DNA from 3 places in the Actinosynnema sp. NPDC059335 genome. Region 2 is predicted to be linked to each of the others. Evidence: riboswitches for the same ligand, from Rfam matches in the RefSeq annotation. Region 2 holds a riboswitch; each other region holds the start of a gene.

Region 1 (2,255 bases), on a different contig from region 2:
CTAAACGTCATCCGAATGGCTTACGCCAAGCGACTCTCTCAACCTCTACCTCACGTTGAGGTCAGACACGCCCCGCGCGTCGCGTTGACCTGCCCCCTAGGCGGTCTTACCGTCGAACTCAGGTGAATTGCCACGGTGTTGTTTCCCGACACCGCGGCGGCTTCACGTTGGTCGCCGGTCGTCGTGGCCGGACCGAGGGGAGGCAGGCGTGGTCGAGGAAGCGCCCATCCGGGCCGGATCCGGCGAACAGGGTGAGCTGTTCCCGGACTCCTCGCTGCCGGACGAACTGGTCGGGTACCGCGGCCCCGCCGCGTGCCAGATCGCGGGCATCACCTACCGCCAGCTGGACTACTGGGCGCGCACGGGCCTGGTCAACCCGACGATAAGGAGCGCTCACGGCTCCGGCAGCCAGCGGCTCTACTCGTTCAAGGACATCCTGGTCCTCAAGGTCGTCAAACGGCTCCTGGACACCGGCGTCTCGTTGCAGAACATCCGGGTCGCGGTCGACCACCTGCGCCGCCGCGGCGTGCAGGACCTGGCCCGGATCACGTTGTTCAGCGACGGCACCACGGTCTACGAGTGCACCTCCCCGGAGGAGGTGGTCGACCTGCTCCAGGGCGGCCAGGGGGTGTTCGGCATCGCGGTCAGCGGCGCGATGCGGGAGATCAGCGGCACGATCCACGACTTCCCCGCCGAACGCGCGGACGGCGCGGAGATCGTGGAGGCGGCCGACGACGAGCTGTCCCGCCGCCGTCGCACCCGGGCCATCGGCTGACCCGGCGAGGCCCGGCGGCAACTGAGATCCACGTCGCGCCGGCGGTTCCGAGGGCGTCCCCGCCGGGTACCATTCGCGCGTAGTCGCTTTATCCCGCGCGGGAGAGTCCGAGCCAGTCTCGGCGCCGAAGGAGCAAATCCTCCCCGGAACCTCTCAGGCGCAAGGACCGCGCGGGTGAGACGCCTCTGGAAAGCGGGTCGGCAGCACGCCGACCCCGCCGACGGTGCAAGCCCGGCCTCCGGGTGAAGCTCTCAGGCGCCCGACGTCGGGCAGAAGACAGAGGGGGAGGGCAACGGCAGGAGTCTGTCCGGAGCCCTGGAGGCCAGCACCGATGACGCAGGACCGCATCCCCCTCGCCGCACTCGAGCACGGCACCCCGTTCGCCGACCGGCACGTGGGCCCGCGGCCCGCCGAGCTGGCCCGCATCCTCGACGTCATCGGGGTCGGGTCGCTGGAGGAGCTGGCGCAGCGCGCCGTCCCCGAGTCGATCCGCGAGCGCGACCTGGCGCTCGACCTGCCCGAGCCCGCCACGGAGACCGAGGCGCTGGCCGAGCTGCGCGCCCTCGCCGCGCGGAACCGCCCGATGACGCAGATGATCGGCCTGGGCTACTACAACACCACGACGCCGCCGGTCATCCTCCGCAACGTGCTGGAGAACCCCGCCTGGTACACCGCGTACACGCCGTACCAGCCGGAGATCTCCCAGGGCCGCCTCGAAGCGCTGCTGAACTTCCAGACCATGGTCGCCGACCTGACCGGCCTGCCGCTGGCCAACGCCTCGATGCTGGACGAGTCCACCGCCGCGGCCGAGGCGATGACGCTGGTCCGCCGCGCCGGCCGGTCGAAGTCGGCCAGGTTCGTGGTGGACGCCGACACGCTGCCGCAGACGCTGGCCGTGATCGAGACCCGCGCCGAGCCGCTGGGCATCGAGGTGGTGACCGCCGACCTGTCGCAGGGCCTCGAAGGGCTCGGCCTGGGCGGCGACTTCTTCGGCGTGCTGCTGTCCTACCCCGGCGCGTCCGGCGTGGTCCGCGACCACGCGGGCGTCATCGAGGAGGTGCACCGGGCCGGCGCGCAGGTCGTGGTGGCGGCCGACCTGCTGTCGCTGGCGCTGCTGCGCCCGCCCGGCGAGATCGGCGCGGACGTGGTCGTGGGCACCACCCAGCGGTTCGGCGTGCCGATGGGCTTCGGCGGGCCGCACGCCGGGTACATGGCCGTGCGGCAGGGCCTGGAGCGGCAGCTCCCGGGCCGGCTCGTCGGCGTGTCCGTCGACGCGGACGGCTCCGTCGCCTACCGCCTCGCCCTCCAGACGCGCGAGCAGCACATCCGCCGGGAGAAGGCCACCAGCAACATCTGCACCGCCCAGGTGCTGCTCGCCGTGATCGCGTCGATGTACGCGGTGTACCACGGCCCGGAAGGGCTGAAGGACATCGCGACCCGCGCGCACCGGATGGCGACCGTGCTGGCCGCCGGCCTGCTG
Region 2 (2,255 bases):
ACCTCGGCTACGTCTTCCAGTGGCCGCTGTTCGGCCTCTTCCCCGCGTTCATGGTGTGGCGCATCCGCAGGCTGGACGCCCGCCGCAAGGCCGAGGCCGCCCGGGAGCCGGTGGTCGAGCCGCCGCGCCCGATGGTTACCGTGGAGCCCGTCAGGACACCCGTGCCGGACGACGAGGACGACGAGCTGGCGGCCTACAACCGCATGCTCGCCCAGCTCCACGCGCGGGACCAGCGGTGAGGCGAAGGTAGGACGATGAGCGGCGCGTTGACCAGGTTCCGGTTCATGGCTTACGTGGTCGGTGTCGGCCTGCTGCTGCTCGTGGTCGCCATGATCGCCAAGTACGCGGGCGGCAACGCGGGCATGATGCAGGTCGTCGGCCCCGTCCACGGCTTCCTCTACGCCGTCTACCTGGTGCTGACCGTCGACCTGGCGCTCAAGGCCCGCTGGTCGATCAAGGGCACCGCCCTGGTGCTGCTCGCGGGCACGATCCCGTTCGTGTCGTTCTACGCCGAGCGCAAGGTCGTGGAGACCGTCCGGGCCGAGAAGAGCCTGTGACCGGGGTTGACCCCGCCCGCCGGCCACCCCTAGCGTCTGGCGGTACCAACTGAACACGGCCGTCGATGTCGCGCGGGAGAGTCCCCGAGCGGGGCGCCGAAGGAGCAACTCCTCCCCGGAATCTCTCAGGCCCAGGTACCGCGCGACGAAGGCAACTCTGGAAAGCAGGCGCACCCGCTGCGCCTCGCCCACGGTGCAAGCCGCCCGCGCCGGGTGGCGAAGCTCTCAGGCTCATGGCAGAGGGGGAGGCTCACTCGACGAGGAGTCTCCGATGGGCCGTGTCATCCTTTCGCACGTGACGCTCTCGGGCGCGCCCGCGCCGACCCGACCGGTCGGCCCGCCGGCGTGCCCGCACCCAGGGAGGACCCGCCCGATGGAAAGCCGCCGCACGCCCCTGCACGCCGAGCACGAGGCGCTGGGCGCCCAGTTCACCGACTTCGCGGGCTGGCGGATGCCGCTGCGCTACGACAGCGAGCTGGCCGAGCACCGCGCGGTGCGCACCTCGGCGGGCCTGTTCGACCTGACCCACATGGGTGAGATCGTGCTCACCGGCCCCGAGGCCGGCGCGGCGCTGGACCACGCCCTGGTCGGCCACGCCTCCGCGATCGGCGTCGGCCGCGCCCGGTACACGATGATCTGCGAGGCCGACGGCGGCGTGATCGACGACCTGATCGTCTACCGCACCGGCGACCGGGAGTACATCGTCGTCGCGAACGCCTCGAACGCCGCCGTCGTCCACGAGGCCCTGGTCGAGCGCGCGAAGGGCTTCGACACCACCGTCGAGGACAGGTCCGCCGACTACGCGCTGCTCGCCGTGCAGGGCCCGCGGTCCACCGCCATCCTCGAAGCGCTCACGCCCACCGACCTGACCTCGGTCAAGTACTACGCCTCGTACCCGACCGAGGTCGCGGGCAAGCCGGCCCTGCTCGCCCGCACCGGCTACACCGGCGAGGACGGCTTCGAGCTGTTCGTCGCCCCGGCCGACGCCGCGCACGTCTGGCAGGCGCTGCTGGAGGCGGGCGCGCCGCACGACCTCAAGCCCGCCGGCCTCGGCTGCCGCGACACCCTCCGCCTGGAGGCGGGCATGCCGCTGTACGGCAACGAGCTGGGCCGCGACCGCACGCCCTTCCACGCCAACCTCGGCCGGGTGGTGAAGCTCGACAAGCCGGGCGACTTCGTCGGCCGCGACGCGCTGGCCGCCGTCGCCGAGCAGGGCGTGGCCGAGGTCCTGGTCGGCCTGAAGACCACCTCCCGCCGCGCGCCCCGGCACGGCTACCCGGTGCTGGACGCGGACGGCAACCGCATCGGCGAGGTGACCAGCGGCGCGCTGTCGCCGACCCTCGGCTACTCGGTGGCGATGGCCTACGTCACCACCGGCCACACCGAGCCGGGCACGGAACTCTCGGTCGACGTGCGGGGCAAGCACGAGCCGGTCGAGGTCGTCGCGCTGCCCTTCTACCAGCGAACCAGCTAAGGGAGAGACCCACACATGTCCGAGCACTTCAACACCTCCCTCGCGGAGTTCGACCCGGAGGTCGCGAACGCCGTCGCCGCCGAGCTGCACCGGCAGCAGAGCACGCTGGAGATGATCGCCTCGGAGAACTTCACGCCGGTGTCGGTGCTCCAGGCGCAGGGGTCGGTGCTGACGAACAAGTACGCCGAGGGCTACCCCGGCCGGCGCTACTACGGCGGCTGCGA
Region 3 (2,255 bases), on a different contig from region 2:
GCCGGGCACCAGCACCGCGCCGATCACCAGGTCGGCCTCCCGGACCGCCTGCTCGACCGAGTAGCGGTTGGAGGTCACGGTGCGCAGGCGGCCCTGGTAGAGGGCGTCGATGTGGCGCAGCCGGTCGACGTTGGTGTCCAGGATCTCCACGTCCGCGCCCAGGCCCACGGCGATCGCGGCCGCGTTGAGGCCCGCCACGCCGCCGCCGATGACGACCACGCGCGCCGGGTGCACGCCGGGCACGCCGCCGGGCAGCACGCCGCGCCCGCCCGAGGGCTTCATCAGCGAGAACGCGCCGACCTGCGGCGCGAGCCGGCCCGCGACCTCGGACATCGGCGCGAGCAGCGGCAGCGCGCCGTTCGGCGTCTGCACGGTCTCGTAGGCGATGGCGGTCGTGCCGGAGTCCAGCAGCGCCTGCGTCAGCGGCCGGTCGGCGGCCAGGTGCAGGTAGGTGAACAGGACCTGGCCCTTGCGCAGCCGCGGGTACTCCTCGGCCACCGGCTCCTTGACCTTCAGCACCAGGTCGCCCTCGGCCCACACGTCGTCCGCGGTGGCGAGGACCTTCGCGCCGGCCGCCAGGTACTCCTCGTCGGTGATGGCCGAACCGAGGCCCGCGCCGGCCTCGACCACCACGTCGTGGCCGCGCTGGGTCAGCTCGTGGGCGCCCGCCGGGGTCAGCGCGACGCGGTACTCGTGGTTCTTGATCTCGCGGGGAACTGCGATCCGCACGGTGGGCTCCTTCGGCCGTTGTTACACCCAAGGTCCGTCAACGGGTGATCGGTGTCATCGTGCGGCCGGCACGAACGCGCCGGGAACCGGTTGTGCCGGCCGCACAAGCCGGACGGCGCGTTGACACCCGTCCGGGGCGGCACCTAGCGTGCGGGCCAACCAACTGAACATCGGCCGCGGCGCGTCGTGAGCGCCGGAACCCGCGCGGGAGAGACCTCGGTGCCACGGCCGGGGCGCCGAAGGAGCAAGTACCCCGCACACTCTCAGGCAGCGAGAACCGCTCGGGTGAGGCGACTCTGGAAAGCGCGCCCTCCGGCGCGCACCCACGGTGCAAGCCGCGACGTCGCGGCGAAGCTCTCAGGTCCCAGGACAGAGTGGGGATCCGGACCTCGCCGTTAGGGAGCGCTGTCGTGACTTTTCCGGACAACCTGCTTTACACGCCCGAGCACGAGTGGGTCGACTGGGCGCCGGGTACCCAGGAGCCCGTGGCGGTCGGGATCACGTCGTACGCCGCGGGGTCGCTGGGCGACATCGTCTTCGTGGAGCTGCCGGAGGTCGGCGCCGCGGTGACGTCCGGCCAGGTGTGCGGCGAGCTGGAGTCCACCAAGTCCGTGAGCGACCTGTACGCGCCGGTCAGCGGCGAGGTCGTGGCGGTCAACGAGGACGCCGTGCGGGACCCGTCGTTGATCAACAACGACCCGTACGGGGCCGGCTGGCTGTTCAAGGTGGCCGTGACCGACGCGACCGGGTTGCTGACCGCCGCCAAGTACGCGGAACTGACCGGGGACTGACGTCATGGCGATCAGCGTGTTCGACCTGTTCTCGGTGGGGATCGGACCGTCCAGCTCGCACACCGTCGGCCCGATGCGGGCCGCGATGATGTTCGCGGACCGGCTGGGTCCCGTGCTCGGCTCGGTGGACCGGGTGCGCGTCGAGCTGTTCGGGTCGCTGGGCGCGACGGGCCACGGGCACGGCAGCCCGAAGGCGGTGCTGCTGGGGCTGGAGGGCCACCGGCCGGAGGAGGTGGACCCGGTCGAGGCCGAGCGGCGGACGGCGGAGATCCGCGCCACCGGGCGGCTGCGGCTGGGCGGCGTGCGGGAGATCGCGTTCCGGGAGGACGCCGACCTGGTGATGCACCGGCGCAAGTCGCTGCCGCTGCACCCCAACGGGATGAGCTTCGAGGCGTACGCGGGTGGGTCGGTGGTCGACTCGGCGGTGTACTACTCCGTCGGCGGCGGGTTCGTGGTGGACGAGACGGCCACCGGGACCGACCGGATCAAGGCCGACGAGACGCGCGTCGCCCACCCGTTCCGGACCGGTGACGAGCTGCTGGGCCGGTGCCGGGAGACCGGGCTGTCGATCAGCGAGGTGATGCTCGCCAACGAGCTGTCGTGGCGCGACGAGGCGTCGGTGCGGTCGGGCCTGCTGCACATCTGGGGCGTGATGCAGGAGTGCGTGGAGCGCGGCTGCACGGAGCAGGGCGTGCTGCCCGGCGGGTTGAAGGTGCGGCGGCGGGCGGCGGAGAT

The links. A riboswitch is a leader RNA that binds a small molecule or an ion and turns the genes downstream of it on or off. The one in region 2 is predicted to bind glycine.
Region 1: linked by a shared signal. The riboswitch ahead of gcvP (aminomethyl-transferring glycine dehydrogenase) and the one ahead of gcvT (glycine cleavage system aminomethyltransferase GcvT) in region 2 are both predicted to bind glycine.
Region 3: linked by a shared signal. The riboswitch ahead of gcvH (glycine cleavage system protein GcvH) and the one ahead of gcvT (glycine cleavage system aminomethyltransferase GcvT) in region 2 are both predicted to bind glycine.

The regions. Positions count from the first base shown of each region.
Region 1 is NZ_JBHYXZ010000142.1:7,176-9,430, forward strand. Features, by position in the region: gene ACFXGA_RS31930 (MerR family transcriptional regulator) at 209-775, shown strand; glycine riboswitch at 864-954, shown strand; gene gcvP (aminomethyl-transferring glycine dehydrogenase) at 1,107-2,255, shown strand, end outside.
Region 2 is NZ_JBHYXZ010000012.1:24,116-26,370, forward strand. Features, by position in the region: gene ACFXGA_RS05955 (hypothetical protein) at 1-239, shown strand, start outside; gene ACFXGA_RS05960 (DUF3817 domain-containing protein) at 255-557, shown strand; glycine riboswitch at 621-708, shown strand; glycine riboswitch at 709-807, shown strand; gene gcvT (glycine cleavage system aminomethyltransferase GcvT) at 931-2,031, shown strand; gene glyA (serine hydroxymethyltransferase) at 2,047-2,255, shown strand, end outside.
Region 3 is NZ_JBHYXZ010000004.1:51,905-54,159, forward strand. Features, by position in the region: gene ald (alanine dehydrogenase) at 1-729, opposite strand, end outside; glycine riboswitch at 925-1,019, shown strand; gene gcvH (glycine cleavage system protein GcvH) at 1,140-1,520, shown strand; gene ACFXGA_RS02100 (L-serine ammonia-lyase) at 1,525-2,255, shown strand, end outside.